2 regions of the Neobacillus sp. S1115 genome follow, and region 1 is predicted to be linked to the other one. Evidence: riboswitches for the same ligand, from Rfam matches in the RefSeq annotation. Region 1 holds a riboswitch; the other holds the start of a gene.
What was found. Region 1 has a riboswitch for FMN ahead of ACZ5B7_RS21860 (ECF transporter S component). Riboswitches for the same ligand answer to the same signal wherever they lie in the genome.

Region 1 (8,447 bases):
AAGATGCAGGCAGCCATTTCATTAGGATTAAGTCAACGATGACAATCGCTATCCCCAATGGCACGCCTATGGAAATAATCTTAACGTCCCTTACATCGATTGTTTTCAAAAAAGAGAAATGGTCAAATAGGAGCAATCCTAAAATGAGTGAGATCACAAGCAATATGACCTGTGTCATATATAAGTGAAAAAGTAAATCTTTATCAGTTAAGCTGCTAATTAGTTCATTATATTTCTTTTTCATTCCCTCAACTCGCTATTAAGTAATAATCCGGCTAGGTATTCCTTCCATTCAATTTTCCCTAAATGATTCTTCCTCATTTTATGGGAGGCTGAATAGTTTTTTTCGTCAATTCCGCAAATATCACAGCATTGCTCAATTTTACTTGTCACCTGTTCCTCAAAATAATTCAAAAGGAATTCGCGCCGGCACCGATTTGACAAAACCCATTGTAACATTTGGTAAATATTTTTTTTCTTCATTGTTATGCGTTCATTAACAAATCCTTTAATTCTTTCTTTGCCGTCAAGAAGAGAACTTTTTTCTTTGGCTTCTTTCCGGAGAAGATTCTCCACTAATCTCCACTGAACCTCAGAAAACCCTCCTCTTTCCTGGGTGCCTTGATTGAATTGAAGTGCATCGCCTTTTATTCCGTGTCCAATTTCCAATTCATGAAACAGCCAGTTAATTTGCTGTTCCGACGGGAGTTCGCTTTCGGCAAGCTGAAAAGGCAGCTGTTCATCTCCAGGTGAATATAAAAGGTAGGCGATACTCGGCAGACCATCGCGTCCTGCACGGCCAATTTCCTGAAGATACGACTCGATTTGCATCGGCATATGAAAATGAATAATAAATCTGATATTATCCTTATTCACTCCCATCCCGAATGCACTTGTGGCACAAATAACATCTAGCTGGTTATGAATAAATTGTTGCTGGATTAATATTCTTGTATCCTGATCCAATCCCCCGTGGTAAGCACTTGCGTTGCAAATATTCTTTTCCTCTAGCAATAAAGCCATTTGTTCGGCCATTTTTTTGCTTGAAAAGTAAATAATACCAGGTTTTTCAAGCTTTGCAGCAAGCTCCAAAACCCGGTCTGTCTTTTTCTGATACTCTTCTATTTCGTCGATCCATATGGCTATATTAGGACGGTCAATTGTCGATTCCACTTTTACAGCATCCTCTATGCCTAATGATTGGATAATATCCTTCCGGACCTTTCTTGTAGCGGTGGCGGTCAGAGCTAGTGTAAGGGGGCACCCTAAGCTTTTCCTTATTTCACCCAATTTGGAGTAATCCGGCCGAAAATCATACCCCCATTGAGAAATACAATGCGCTTCATCCACTACAAATAAGCAGATGGCAAGGTTCCGAAGCTTTTGTAAGATGAAAGAGGACTGAAGCATCTCCGGTGATATAAAGATAAACTTATAGTCGTGCAGCCGGTCTAGAACATAATTTTTTTCCTCCAAAGAAAGAAAGGAGTTTAAAGCAATAACCCTTTTCTCACCCAAACGACCTAATTGTTCAACTTGATCTTGCATAAGGGATAGAAGCGGGGAAACGATTAATATCGATCCCTCAAAAACATAACCAGGAAGCTGGTAGCATAGGGATTTGCCCGTTCCGGTCGGGAGCATGGCCAGGGTATGCTGTCCATTTAAGATAGCTGAAATGGCTTCCTTTTGCCCTGTTTTAAATGATAAATAGCCAAAATGTTTTTTTAAAAGATTTTCTAATTCCATTGCCGGTCACCATACTTCGCCAACACTAACCTGATTTGAAAATAACTGGCACGGCTGACTTTTTCCCTTATTAATTTTAATTGCTTTGTGGCGGCTCGATTAGCAATTTGCAAAATTTCCAGCTGTAATTCTCTATCAACAAAATCATCGATTGAAAACCGGTCTATTTGCAGTGCAAATTCCACTAAATGATCTTCGATTGTGCTTGTTTTTAAATTTCTGTTTTTGGCTATCATCTCTATCGAATATCCCTGCGATAGCAATTTCCATGTTTTTCGCGCCGTAATGGTTAATTCATCCCCATGCTCCAAGCCCTTTAGTAGATGGGTTAATATCGGAAAATTAACGCCTCTTGTTTCTATTTTTTCAATCAAATAATGCAGTGTATTAGTAAATGTAAGATGATATTCGTACACATTAACATTCATTTTTTTGGATGCTTGTTGAGCGGTTAATCCTATTTGCCGGAATCCAGTTAAACGGAAGACAATCATAGACGGATCAATTTCCTGCCCATCTTCGAAGCATTCGTTCAATTCTTCATATAATTTTTCGCCAATTTCGTTTCTTGAGAGATGGCTTTCTTTAAGAACAGCTTTAACCCAGATAAGAACCTTCTTATTTTTTTGAATCGGTATATAGCTTGTTTCCTGATTAATGAGGTTAGAGACTACTTGAACTAATAAAGAGAGTCGTTCCCAAAATATAGTGGTCATTTGGTGATAACGCCAGCCATTAAGAAAGATTGGAATACCGATATTTTTCAAGCGCTGCTCTCCTGAAGAACTGAGCAGGTATTTTTGCTCACCTTGCTCAATAATCCACCCATTGTCCCTCATACTATGAATTATGGCTTCAAAGGAGTCTCTTGTCAGCGGTTCAAGTACTCCAAATAATCTTTTTAACGAATATAAATGAATATCCTGAATGGTTTGCGACGATTTCTTTCCTTTTAAAATGTGGTAAACAGAATAAATAGTTCTTTCGTTATTAATTTTTTTCAAACAATAAAGAATAACTGATTCTACCCATTCCATTTTAGACTCACCACTTATCCTGATTCGACAAAAACAGTTAAATTTTATTATATTTTAACATGAAACAGGTATTGTGTTGTCCAAAAATGTGGAAGTTTAAGAAATAATGGGACTAAAGGTACCAAAATCAAATTTCTATTGAAAAGTTATTCATACAGCTTTACAATAGATATGTGAATTGTATTTTCCATCACAAATGGAAAATAAGTAAGCATATTACTTGTTATTTTACTGGGAGGTTTTTTTCATGGCAAAGTATACAATTGTTGACAAGGAAACTTGCATCGCGTGTGGCGCATGCGGCGCTGCTGCACCAGATATCTATGATTACGATGATGAAGGTATCGCATTCGTAACACTTGACGATAACGAAGGTATCGTTGAAATTCCAGATGTTTTAATCGATGACATGATGGACGCTTTCGAAGGCTGCCCAACTGATTCTATTAAAGTTGCTGATGAGCCATTCGACGGTAACCCAACTAAATTTGAATAATCTTTGACTGAAGATATTCTTAAGCTGCTACCCCCCGCCTAATATAAGCCGGGGGGTTATTTTTTTCGATAGAAAACAGAGGCCCAAGTTTTGCAGCCTCTGTTCGTTTTAAGCATTTTTTACTGAAAATTTATTTAGCCATGCCTGCATCCGAATAAATAGAAGCATGAAAATGATCGACATCATTACGCCCTTTAAGATATTAAAAGGCAAAATCGCAGGTACGACGAGGTTCCTCATATCTGGGAAACCCATTAAGGCCGTATAGGCAGGTAAAATAATAAAGTAGTTGGCAATACTCATCACAACAGCCATGATTAGAGTTCCAGCTACTAGGGCAAGTGTCATTCCCTTTTTTGATTTCAATTTATTATACACAAAGCAAGTCGGCAGAATAAACACAATCCCTGCTGCGAAATTGGCAAGGTGGCCAATAGGAATGCCTGTCGGGCTCCCTGTTGCAAAATAATTTAACATATTCTTAAACAATTCTACTAAAATTCCTGCCACTGGTCCGAAAATCAGCGCAGCAATCAAAGCAGGAATATCACTAAAGTCCACAAACAAAAAATTAGGGAACATTGGCAGCGGAAAGTTTAAAAACATTAATAAATATGCGATGCTGCTCAGCATCCCGATTGAAACCATTGCTTTTACCTTTGTGTTCTTCATTTTCTTCATCTTCCTCTCTCCTTTTTGATCCATCACGTTAGGAAGAGAGATTCAGCTTTTATAGGTACGCAAAATAAAACTCCCTCAAGATTGAAGCTTGAGGGAGTAAATTTAGGTACGCTTAATAAACATTCGATCCAAGAAAATTTTTCGAATGCCTGCAGAACCTCCATCTTCTCCCATCCAGACTATACTGTCGGCTTTGGAATCACACCAAATCCTGCCCAATTAGGCTCGCGGGCTGAAGAGTTATACTCTAATACCGCCGATCGGGAATTTCACCCTGCCCCGAAGATAGATCGATATAAAATTATAAGTTTATTATACTGAAAATCTGTCACTTTGTTAAGTTAAAGTTATTTCCCGTTTTTTGAATATTTAGATAAAAAACACCCGCAGCAATAGGATGCGGGTTAAAAAGTTTTAATTTACCGGACGATTAAGACTTGATTAGGCTTGATTACATCCGTGTTTAGGTTATTGATTTCCTTTAATCTTGCCACTGTCACATTAAACTTTTGGGCAATGGAGGACAAGTTGTCACCATTTATTACAATATATTGGTTTACAAGTGGCTGCCGGCTGGGTTCAGGAATATTTTGCGGACGGCTGCTTACCTCCAAAACATCCTTGCCACTGGCTGCAATTCCGCCCTGAACCGCTTCACCAACATCGGCATCTCCCAATAGGAGTTCCGGATTAATGGCAAACTTTTTGTCATATCTCCATTCTAATTGGTGTGATTCAAAATGAAGATGGGTGCCGGTAGCCTGACCGGTCCTTCCCATTGTTCCGATGGCCTCCCCCCGCTTAACCATTTGACCTGGCACAACGGCCCGTTTGCTTAAGTGGGCATAAACCGTAACGAAATTGCTTGGGTGCTTGATAAATACAACCTGACCATATGTATTGGAATAATAAGACTTGATCACTGCCCCATCTTCAACTGTCAAGACCGGGGTGCCATATTTTCCGGCGATATCGATTCCTTTATGCTTACCCTGTCTTGTCCCATATGTATCAGAAATAACACCATCCGCCGGCCAAATCCATCTCTCCTTCTCCGTTTTCGCCTCAGGCAATCCTGCAGCTTCCGAGTGTCTCCCTCCGAGAAACAACAAACCTACACAAATCGCCATGATAATGGCAATAAAAAACCTCTTTATATAGTCACGCATTTCACTATTAATCCTCCTTACATCTTGTCCATACCTCACCATATGTTCTTATACTCGAGTTTAGAACATATGATGAGGCATGGGACGGCCTGACCATATTTGTTATAATTTGGAGTCAATTGCTATTTTATGCATAAAAAAATCAACCGTTTTGGTTGATTTTTTTATCATTTCTCGATTGTCCGAAGATTTGGGGCCGCTGGCACCTTGATTTCTTTTGTTAAATCAAACGGGCCAATATTTGCTGCGGGAGGATTGCTCACAACCACTTTTTCAAATCCGAATTCTTTTGCCGTTAAAAGGATGGCCTCCATCGACCAGACTGCCAAACGTTCATCTTCTAAACTGGCATCTTTCGCAAAAGTGATGGTCAACGTGTTATCATTTGCTGTTACATCCTGAATTGCCAAATTTGGCAACAAAGATCTTTGTAATTGATATTCCTCTACCACTGACTTCATCGCATCAATTGCAGCCTTAATATCCTTATATGATTCAGGTGTTGGCACCAAGAGCGGAACATCACTGCCATTAGGATAGTAAAAGAGGTAGGCATGTTTTTTCACATCAGTGATGGTCAATTTTTCTAAAAAGTCATTGCTTAGTTCGATTCCAGGTTCGCCATTTGTGGTGAACTCAATCGTTTTGACGCTGCTATTGGAAGAAATATCATTTTTTAACGCACCGAGAAAAATTTGTTCCGTTGCACTGCCTTGGCGGTATGGATGGTCTGAAGGTACATCGACAATAACAGTTTCATTAGCATTATCATAATGCAATGTTGCCTGGAGCGGATAAAATTCACTTAGGCCCCATTCCGATTCATTTAGGTTTGCCATATGTTCATTATATAAGGTAAGCCAGTCTTTTCCTTCAGTATTTTTGACTATAGTTGATACTGGTACTAGATTTAGCGCCTGATTATCGGGGATCCAATAGGTCAACACGATGCCGTCTTTAATTTCATCATCATAAACGGCCGTTTTCCCGGCATGATTGTTTTGCCCTTCGGCTTTCTTTAATGTTGAAATTTGACCCGTTTGCGATTCCTGATTGGCCATACCGCCCGCATCGCTATTATCCTTGGCAATTTTCGCTTCTTTTGTTGATTCTTGTTTGGCATTATTGATTGAATAATCATTCGTATCCATAAACTTAGGAGCCAAAATAAAAAATAAAAATAGTGCCGCTGCAGCTGCAATACCCGGCAGGAGCCATGAAACAGTTTTCCGTTTTTTACGTGAAAGGTTTTGGTAAATGTCACGAGGATGGCGATAGTCTTCTATTTTAGGCATTTGTTTTAACAAATCTATGAGCTCTTTATCGCTCCACTCTGACTTTCTCACTACTTCCCTCCTCCCTTCGGTAAAATGTTTCCATGTGCTTCTTTAAAACCTTCAACGAGCGATGCTGGGTCGTTTTGACTTTACTTTCTGTCCATCCTAGAGCCTCTGCTGTCTCCGCTATTGACAAATCGTGAATAAATCGTAATATAACGACGGCCCTTTGGTCCACGGTACAGTATTCCAAGCATTTATATACCCATTTAATTTCTTCTCTTTGAACAGCCATTTCCTCAGGGATAGGATGGTCGTCCTTTACCTGATTTGAAGACCAATCAAATTTCTCAAGGATTCTTTCCTTCCAGCCCTTTTGCTTTCGAAAATAATCAATCGCAACATTTCTCGCAATCGAAAAAAGCCAGGTTTTTTCGCTGCTTTTTCCTTCAAAACGATTATAAGACTTAAACACTCTAATATAAACCTCTTGAACAAGATCCTCCGCCTGCTCTCTGTTTCTAACCATATAAAAAAGAAATTGAAAGACATCATGGTGATATTTTTGATAAAGTTCATCGAAAACGGAGTCCAACTTTTTCCCCTCCCCGTTCAAAATATTAGTCGATGTTTATGTATAAAAGGTTACACTTTCTTAAATATAGACTTTTTTGGGATGAAAAGGAAGGTATTTAATGGAAAAATAAAAAGAGACTGGCGCGAGTAGCCAGCCTCTAAAAAATGTTCCTTGTGAATCAATAGAAATCGGCAAAATCCATGGTCATTTTACGATTTTCGTGGGAGTATGAAGGAAAATGTCGTTCCCTGTTCAACTTTACTTTGAACGGAAATATGTCCACGATGGGCATCAATGATATTTTTGGCAATAGCCAGTCCTAGACCTGTTCCTGACCTGCCGCGGGTTCGTGCCTTATCAGCTTTATAAAATCGTTCAAAAACAAACGGTAAATCTTCCTCAGGAATCCCTGTTCCTGAGTCCACAACATCCATTCTGACGCCCTTGTCCTCGGAAGCGACTTTTAAGGTCACAGAACCATCTTTCGGGGTATGCCTGATCGCATTATCAATTAAATTCGTAAGAACCTGTTCAATTCGATCAGGGTCCATTGTAAAGGTTGGTATGTCGTTGTCGATTTCAGCCAGTAATTGAATTCCATTATCTTTGGCTAACCCTTGGAATTTATGAATAATCCGTTTGATAAAAGTAGAGATATTGACCTCTTCCATTGTTAATTGAATATGACCTGCTTCCATTCTTGCCAAATCCAGCAATTCATTGACAAGTCGGCCCATTCTTAGCGATTCATCATAAATGACTTTTGCCATTTCTTTTTTCTCTTCCTGCGTTTCCGCGATATCGTCAACAATCGCTTCGCTGTAGCCCTGAAGCATGGAAATTGGCGTTCTCAGTTCGTGTGAAACATTGGCAATGAAGTCTCTTCTCATTTTCTCCAATTGCCGTTCCTCAGTCATATCCCTTAAGACCGCAACTGCCCCACGAATAAACCGATTACTGTACAGCGGGCTAACCAGTATGACCCAATGGCGTCCTTGCAGGGAAATTTCTCCGATCTGCTCCTTTTCTGTATCAACTGCTTTTTGAAAAAGATTCATGACTTGAGAGGGAATGGCTTCCGATCCGGAGATAACCCCTTTCTCATAATACCAATATTGAAGAAAGCGGTCTGCCGGAGGATTTGTGATTAAAATCGTTCCATCCCGGTTGAAGGTAATAACCCCATCAGCCATACTGCTTAGGATGCTTGCCAACTGCTCTTTTTCCTGATTGAGCGCGTTCATGTTAAACTTTAATTGCCGGCCCATTTGATTAAAAGCAGTAGCCAGTTCACCAATTTCATCATGGGTCAAAATAGGGACCTTTGTATCAAATTTCCCTCTTGCCACCTCAAATGCAGCTTCCCGCATTTTCCTTAACGGAGCGGTTATTCTTGTGGACAAAAAGAATGCGAAAATGGTTGTAAGAATAATGGCAACACCAGCCACAAGCAAAATAAAT
Region 2 (8,447 bases), 2.0 Mb from region 1:
GATATTAAATGAAGATTTTGCCCACTCAACCGAATGGAAGGTAAGTTTTTACCTTGTCTTGGTTGGAATTGCTGCAGCCGGATGGTTCTTCTCAAAGGATAAAGTATTAAAAACTTCAGAAAAAGAAGCATCATAAAGAAATAATAAAAAAGGGGGCTGTTTCAATATGGAACAGCCTCTTCTATGTTTTTGAAATTAATTTTGTTAAAATATGTTATGATATAATATTGACATAGTAACGTAACCTAACAGATATTAATAAGAGAGGAATGATTTTGAATAAAAGGGTATGAATTTAATCCTTTTTATTGTTTAAATTGGAGTGATACATATTATTAGAAACAGTATTCCAAATTTGTTTACGCTTTTTAATTTATTTTTTGGCTTTTTGTCGGTCATGTATTCGGCGCAGGGGGATTATAAGAATGCGGCCATTCTGATCTTAATTGGGATGATGCTCGATAGCATGGACGGACGGATTGCAAGAATACTGCGTGTGGAAAGTGAGCTGGGGAAGGAGCTTGATTCACTCGCTGACATCGTTACCTTTGGTGTTGCGCCTGCGATGATGGCTTATTACTCCTACTTTTCTACATATGGCATCGTGGGCATGGCAATTTCAGGTTTGTTTCCATTATTCGGAGCTTATCGATTAGCCCGCTTCAACATAAATGCGGTGAAATCTTCATTAAAGTATTTTACGGGTGTACCCATCACGGCTGGGGGCGGGGTGTTAACGCTGTTAACGCTGTTTCACGGCAAAATGCCATCAATTGTTCTCCCTATCGCCTTTTTTGTAATTTGTTTCTTAATGGTAAGCACCGTTAAGATCCCAAGCCTGAAGGACGTTCCCCTGCCCAAATACGGAATTATTGTCACAGCTTTTTTAGGCTGCGCCATTTATTTATTTTTCAAAAAAGAACAATATCGTTTTCCGTACTTTCTCTATGTAGCCATCCCGCTATACATCGCGTTTATTTGGTTCCAGCTAGTTAGAGAGAAAAGAAAACGAAATACTCGTTAATTATTTTTAGAAAGAGGGCTTAGAAGAAATGAAGGTAAAAGTAAATCGTAGTGCTGCAAAGGAATTGAAAAAAATGCTTGGACAAGAGGAAGCGGAGGGTAAATTGTTTCGTGTTTATGTTTCCAACATCCACGGCGATCATGCCCATTATGACCTGATGCTTGATACACCAACCGACAAGGATGAAGTGGTAAAATCCGATAAGGATATTGATTTTATTCTGGAAAAGGATAATGAATGGTTGGATGGTGTTTGGATTCAATTTTTCCAAGTACCTAATGAAGAGTGGGTAATTACCAACCCATCCAGAGGCGGCCATCACCATCATCATTAATCATCAGGAGCAACTATCAGTTTCTTATTTTCATCTAACTCCCTGCGGAATATCGCAGGGAGTTTTTTGTGGTTACCATAAAAATATCATGTAAATTAAAAGTCTCCTTCTTTGAAAAGACTTATTCAAAAATGGTAATCTAATGTAATGAGCAGAACAGAAGGGAGCAAGAGGAATTGAATAATCATATAGATATTAAATTAATTGCCCTTGATATGGATGGGACCTTATTAAATAATCAGCATGAAATTTCTGTGGCAAATAGTGAGGCAATCAAAGAAGCCCAGGATAAGGGCGTATTTGTTGTTCTAAGTACAGGACGATCCTTTTTAAATAGTCATAATCATGCCGATTCTCTAAATCTTTCGTCCTTTTTGGTGACGGTAAATGGAAGTGAGATTTGGGATGAAAAACGCGAACTTGTGAGAAGATCGCTTGTAAAATCTGAACAAATTGAATGGATGCTGAAGCTTGCCAATGAGCACAAAGCGACATTTTGGGCAATCAGTACGGAACGAAACTGGCACAATGAAATGCCAGAGGATTTGCATTCGGTTGAGTGGATGAAATTTGGCTTCAATATTCATGATGATGCCGTCCGCGAAATTGTGATTAAAGAGCTGGAAGCTAGAGGTGAATTTGAACTGTCAAATTCCACACCATTCAACATAGAGGTTAACGCTTCAGGTATAAACAAAGCGCAAGGATTAAGGCTTGTGTGCGAGCGGCTCGGAATTGAGATGAAGAATGTAATGGCCGTCGGAGACTCCCTTAACGATCTGGCCATGATTAAAGAAGCTGGCATGGGTGTAGCCATGGGAAATGCTCAGGAGATTGTAAAGGAAACGGCTGACTGGGTGACAGCTTCTAATGAAGAAGATGGCGTGGCGAAGGCTATTCGCAAATGGGTTTTGGATAAATAAAATTTTTTTACTTGGAATTGGTATATGAGGAATGCATACGGGTAAAAATATATGTGCAAGCATTATTTTGCAAAATTTTATTTATGGGATTATGCTAGGAGGCACCGAAAGAAATGGAACATGGCAAGGTAAAATGGTTTAACAGTGAAAAAGGTTTTGGATTTATCGAAAGAGATGGCGGAGAAGACGTTTTCGTTCATTACTCTGCAATTCAAATCGAGGGTTTCAAAACCTTAGACGAAGGACAAGAAGTTACGTTTGATATCGAAAACGGCCAGCGTGGGCCGCAAGCGGTAAATGTCCGTAAAGCTTAATAACTGTTAAAAATTAAACAGACTCTTTTAAAGGGTCTGTTTTTTTTTCGTAAAAAAAATTGGGCCGTTCGCGTTTTGGTGTGCGAACGGCCTTTTTTGGTTGGTTGTTTTAAAAAGGTAACTAACTATTGCGAGCGGGCACCGTGTTTTGCTTAAAAATAGTTGGAATTGGGCCAAAATTTGCGCGGAAGTTTCCTTTTTAAAGGCAAAATTACAATTTTTTTTGGAAAAAATCACCGTGTTGAGTGAGAAAATCATGTAAATACCGATAATCCTGTTATATAAGAAATCGATTTTCCAAGCAAGAAAAAAAATATCAGCGAATTTTTATGATATATCAGCGAATTTTTGATTTTATCAGCGAATTCTTATGATATATCAGCGAATTTTTAAATATATCAGCGGATTTTCAAATTTATCAGCGAATCATACAAGTACCTAATTTTTCCATAAATTTAATGGGTGAATAAAAGGGATTTCTGTAGGAAAATAGACCCTCGCTTTGTTATCACCCTCATATTTGAGATTGGCTGAATGAAGTAATCTACGTGCAAGATCTGGCGAAGATATTTGCGCGAACCCCCTAAACTGTTGATTGGTAATACTAGGCCCATATAATAAAAAATAATCCTGGATAGTGTAAAGATGGGCATTTGGAACAAAGGTATTACAAAATGAACAATACCAATTTTGGTTTTTGCGTTGCATTGGTAAATGTAAACAAATTGGACAATGCACCCCCGGCAACAAATCACCATGGAGTATGTCAAATCTCTTGAGAATTGGCTTTGTTGGAACAGTATTAAGCTTCAACAAAAGTTTATCAAACTTCCGAAGATCCTTTGGGTCAAATATCTCTTGTTTATGGAAATTCTCAAATAACTGCATTTTATGAAGAATACTAGGGGATTTGCAGATGCGCTGCATGACCTTCAATCCATTTCTCCCGCCAAAGGAAAGAATGGCATTAGGATTACTGAAAACTACTAAATATTCAATGGGTAACGGTGGTAAATTGTGTTCAATAAGCACTCTATTAAGGACACTTTGATGCCTTTCTACCTGAAAAATTGGATAGGGGTATGTATATTCTTCACCATTAACTGTTTGAATTAATTGTTCTGAATCTGTGTCAATTAAGATCTTTCCCTTATAATTTTTCACATCTATGATAATTCCGCTTTTGGTAGTTGTAAGGAAGGTATCAATTTGGCAGTTGTATTCTCCATCGGGAAGGTTCAAATCGTGGAAAATGTGGTATTCTTTTTCGGGGAGAGAGTGTAGGTAGAAATCAATCGATTGTTCACCCCGGTATCCGGCCCATCGTCCGGCTAATTCATCTGAAATCAGCTGCCATTTTGGATGGTTTTTCCGTAGACGCCTTACCAAGGCCTCTAAAATAAGAATAATCAGTGGGATAAAGCGTGGTTTTATTATCAAATTCATCACTCCTTTTTAATTTCCCATTAATCTTTCTCAAAAAGAAGAAAATTTCCTGCTGGATTTTGCAGGGATTTGTCAAAATTTTGTTACACTTTTATTTAAGGGGGAATTACCATGAACGAACCGATTGCCATTGTAACAGGATCGTCAAGCGGATTCGGCCTTTTAACAACTCTGGAGCTTGCTCGGTCGGGTTTTTATGTTATAGCGACGATGAGAAATCTTGAAAAAAGCGGCGGACTCCTTTCAGAAGCCAAGAAAGAAAAAATCGAAGATAAAATCACCATCCGCCAACTAGACGTTACCTCACAAGATTCAATCAACCAACTCGCCAAACTAACGGAATCTCTAGGCCGTATCGATGTACTCGTCAACAACGCGGGCTACGCTGCTGCCGGGTTTGTCGAGGAGCTCCCGATGGAGGAATACCGTAAACAATTTGAAACAAACGTTTTTGGCGTGATGGCAGTTACAAAAGCCATCTTGCCATTTATGCGACAGCAGCGTCATGGAAAAATCATTAATCTTAGCAGCATCAGCGGCGTTGTCGCCTTTCCAGGAATGTCACCATATGTGGCATCAAAGCACGCCCTCGAGGGCTGGAGTGAATGCCTTCGCCTGGAAATGAAGCCATTTGGCGTGGATGTAATACTAGTAGAGCCGGGTTCGTACAGGACTAGTATTTGGTCTTCAGGAAAACAAATTACCCGCTCCCAACCCGACTCACCGTACTACCGACTAATGGAAGGTATGGAAAATTACATTCTATCCGGAGAAGAAAAGTTTGGCGACCCACGGGAGGTAGCCAAAAAAATCTCAGTAATAGCCAAAATGCAAAAACCAGTATTACGTTTTCCTATTGGTAAGGGTGTAAAAATGGCCATCCTCATTAAAAACCTGATCCCCTGGAGTCGATGGGAGAAGATTCTATTAAACAAACTACCTAAGAGATAAATTTCAAGAAGTTCTTGTGGAATATTTTTGAAATTAATTCCAACATTTAGAAACGAAGTATGGCTATCATTTTGGCTGCATTTTTGATTTTTTTAAAATAATAAATTTTTGAAAAAGTCGAATTTTTTTGGCAGGAATTTAAGGATATTGTGAGAATATTAGAAATAAGATAGAAAAAAAGGGGGTTTTAACATGGATATCCAAGTAGTAGAAAAAAATGAATTGAGAGTAGTTGGAATTTCATGGAATGGAAGTTATACTGAAACTAACAAGATACCCAAGTTGTTTACAAAATTTGAACAACGGCTAGAGGAAATTTCCTTTAAGACAGAGGAACCGGTTCTTATTGCCCCGTTTCATAGCCGGGAGACGGAGTTTACCTATTACGTCACTGCACCTGTTGAAAAAATTACAGAAATCCCGGAAGGAATGGTTGGCTTTACGATTCCAAGTAAAAATTATGTGGTGACAACCCATAAAGGAAAACCTGAAGAGGTAGAAAATACATATAACCTTTTGTTTACGTGGATGAAAGAATATGGCTATGAGCAAGATCATCAAGCATTAAGTTTAGAGATTTATAAGGAAGAGCACAAAGGGCAAAATGCCAGCGGTGATCTTCATTTTGAAATTTATTTGCCAGTTATGGTGTATAAATAAAGTTTATTTTTTCATTTATCAGTTCGGTTTCCTTTACAGATGCACTTCTGTATAATAATATTAAAATAATTTAACAGTAATTCCTTCGGGGCAAGGTGAAAATCCTTACCGGCGGTGATGAAGCGCATGCTTCTTAGTCCGTGACCCGGTTAACAATTTTGTTAAACGGTGGATCTGGTGAAATTCCGGAGCCGACAGTTAAAGTCTGGATGGGAGAAGGGAAATAGCAGGATTAAAATTGGCGAAATTTAGCCTTTTTTAAGCCTTAATTTTCTATTGTCTTTAAACAGGCCCTGAAGGTTTTTACCTCAGGGTCTTTTTGCTTTTTAGAAGAATCTTTAATCCCTGGAAACCCTAATGAAGGGAGAAAGAAGGATGTTTACCGGAATTATTGAAGAGATTGGTACTATTTCAGCAATACAGCGGACTGGTAATTCATTTGTGATGACGATTGAAGCGAAAAAAATTCTCGCCGATGTTCATCTTGGAGACAGTATTGCTGTCAATGGGGTTTGCTTAACTGTTACCTCCTTTACGGGAACCCGCTTTACGGTCGACGTCATGCCGGAAACGGTTAAAGCCTCTAGTTTAAATTCGTTAAAGCGCGGCTCAAAAGTAAATCTTGAGAGAGCAATGGCGGCCGGTGGAAGGTTTGGCGGTCATATTGTTTCAGGGCATATCGATGGCACCGGGGTTATTAAAGGCAAAAATGCGCTTGAAAATGCTGTCTATTATGAAATTGAGACCGAGCCGGAAATATTGAAATACATCATTTATAAAGGCTCCATAACAGTAGATGGGACAAGCTTAACGGTATTTGGAGTAACCGAAAACTCGTTTACCTTATCGTTAATTCCCCATACGATGTCGGAAACTGTGGTCGGTAACAAAGGACCGGGTGAGATTGTAAATTTGGAATGCGATATGATTGGCAAGTATGTCGCTCATTTTATGAATAATTTTTCGAACAATCAGAAGCCTAAAGGCCAATCAGGTATTACGGCCCAATTTTTAGAAGCGAATGGATTTTTATAAAATAGCATGAAAAAACTGAACAAAGGAGTGATACGGTATGTTTGACAGGATTGAAGAAGCAATCGAAGAATTGAAACAAGGGAAGGTTATCATTGTTTGCGACGATGAGGACAGGGAAAATGAAGGAGATTTCATAGCGCTTGCCGAAAAAACAACTCCTGAGGTTATCAATTTGATGGTAACGCATGGGAGAGGCCTTGTCTGTGTTCCGATTGAGGAAGAATTAGCAAAAAAACTGGATTTAATGCCGATGGTAGCGAACAATACCGACCCGCATGGGACTGCTTTTACAGTCAGCATTGATCATAAAAATTCTACAACAGGTATTTCGGCCTTTGAACGGTCTGCGACAATCATGAATTTGATTGATCCTCAGTCAAAAGCTGCCGATTTTAAACGTCCTGGCCATGTTTTTCCGCTTATCGCTAAAAAAGGCGGCGTCCTTAGAAGAACAGGTCACACAGAAGCAGCAGTAGATCTTGCAAACCTATCTGGAGCCATGCCTGCTGGCGTTATTTGTGAAATCATGAATGAAGACGGGACGATGGCCCGGGTACCGCAGCTAAGAAAAATCGCCGATAAGCTGGGCCTGAAAATGATTACGATCAAAGATCTGATTGAATACCGAAATCAAAAGGATAAATTGGTAAAGCGGGAAGTGGAGATCAAGTTGCCGACTGAATATGGCGATTTTAAAGCAATCGGGTATTCAAATATGGTAGACGACAAAGAGCATGTTGCTCTCATTAAAGGTGATATTGACCCGGAGAAACCTATTCTGGTCAGGGTTCATTCGGAATGCTTAACGGGTGATGTTTTTGGATCTTACCGCTGTGACTGCGGTCCGCAGCTCCACGCCGCCCTGATGCAGATTGAACAAGCCGGAAATGGTGTGCTGTTGTATATGCGCCAGGAAGGCAGAGGCATTGGCCTGCTTAACAAAATGAAGGCCTATCAGCTTCAGGAACAAGGCTATGATACGGTAGAGGCAAATGAAAAACTTGGATTTAAGCCTGATTTAAGGGATTATGGAATTGGTGCACAAATTTTAAGAGATCTTGGCATCAGAAAAATGATGTTATTAACGAATAATCCGCGTAAAATTAAGGGCCTAAAGGGCTACGACCTGGAAGTCGTCGAGCGGGTACCGCTGCAAATGGAAATGAGACCCGAAAACGAAAGCTATTTAAAAACCAAACATGATAAATTAGGCCATCTGCTTCATTATTAAAAATACGGAGGAATAGAAATGGGACATATTTTTGAAGGAAATTTAGTTGGTACAGGACTGAAAGTCGGAATCGTAGTAGGACGTTTTAATGAATTTATTACAAGCAAGTTATTATCTGGTGCACAGGATGCTTTAAAGCGCCATGGAGTGAATGATGCTGATGTGGATGTCGCGTGGGTCCCTGGTGCATTTGAAATTCCATTAATCGCTAAAAAAATGGCTGACAGCAAAAAATATGATGCAGTTATCACACTTGGTACAGTTATCCGCGGTTCTACACCACATTTTGATTTCGTGTGTAATGAAGTGGCAAAAGGAGTATCCCGCATCACGCTTGACACTGGCATTCCGGTTATTTTTGGGGTATTAACCACAGATTCAATCGAGCAGGCAATCGAGCGGGCTGGTACAAAAGCAGGCAACAAAGGCTGGGATGCTGCTTCTGGCGCCATCGAAATGGCCAACCTAACAAGAAATTTTGAATAATTGAAAGCCTAGGGAGCACCTTTTTTTAGGGTTGCTCCCTGCT

Region 2: linked by a shared signal. The riboswitch ahead of ribE (riboflavin synthase) and the one ahead of ACZ5B7_RS21860 (ECF transporter S component) in region 1 are both predicted to bind FMN.

The regions. Positions count from the first base shown of each region.
Region 1 covers NZ_AP038275.1:4,482,792-4,491,238, forward strand. The annotation lists gene ACZ5B7_RS21840 (lysostaphin resistance A-like protein) at 1-244, opposite strand, end outside; gene ACZ5B7_RS21845 (RecQ family ATP-dependent DNA helicase) at 241-1,749, opposite strand; gene ACZ5B7_RS21850 (YpbB family protein) at 1,740-2,786, opposite strand; gene ACZ5B7_RS21855 (ferredoxin) at 3,034-3,282, shown strand; gene ACZ5B7_RS21860 (ECF transporter S component) at 3,391-3,954, opposite strand; FMN riboswitch at 4,122-4,254, opposite strand; gene ACZ5B7_RS21865 (peptidoglycan DD-metalloendopeptidase family protein) at 4,383-5,132, opposite strand; gene ACZ5B7_RS21870 (negative regulator of sigma-X activity) at 5,300-6,478, opposite strand; gene sigX (RNA polymerase sigma factor SigX) at 6,453-7,025, opposite strand; gene ACZ5B7_RS21880 (ATP-binding protein) at 7,196-8,447, opposite strand, start outside.
Region 2 covers NZ_AP038275.1:2,499,842-2,508,288, forward strand. The annotation lists gene ACZ5B7_RS12120 (TerC family protein) at 1-136, shown strand, start outside; gene pssA (CDP-diacylglycerol--serine O-phosphatidyltransferase) at 323-1,024, shown strand; gene ACZ5B7_RS12130 (iron-sulfur cluster assembly accessory protein) at 1,053-1,358, shown strand; gene ACZ5B7_RS12135 (Cof-type HAD-IIB family hydrolase) at 1,535-2,281, shown strand; gene ACZ5B7_RS12140 (cold-shock protein) at 2,395-2,595, shown strand; gene ACZ5B7_RS12145 (nuclease-related domain-containing protein) at 3,034-4,035, opposite strand; gene ACZ5B7_RS12150 (SDR family oxidoreductase) at 4,153-4,992, shown strand; gene ACZ5B7_RS12155 (GyrI-like domain-containing protein) at 5,185-5,652, shown strand; FMN riboswitch at 5,730-5,877, shown strand; gene ribE (riboflavin synthase) at 6,028-6,687, shown strand; gene ACZ5B7_RS12165 (bifunctional 3,4-dihydroxy-2-butanone-4-phosphate synthase/GTP cyclohydrolase II) at 6,725-7,918, shown strand; gene ribH (6,7-dimethyl-8-ribityllumazine synthase) at 7,937-8,404, shown strand.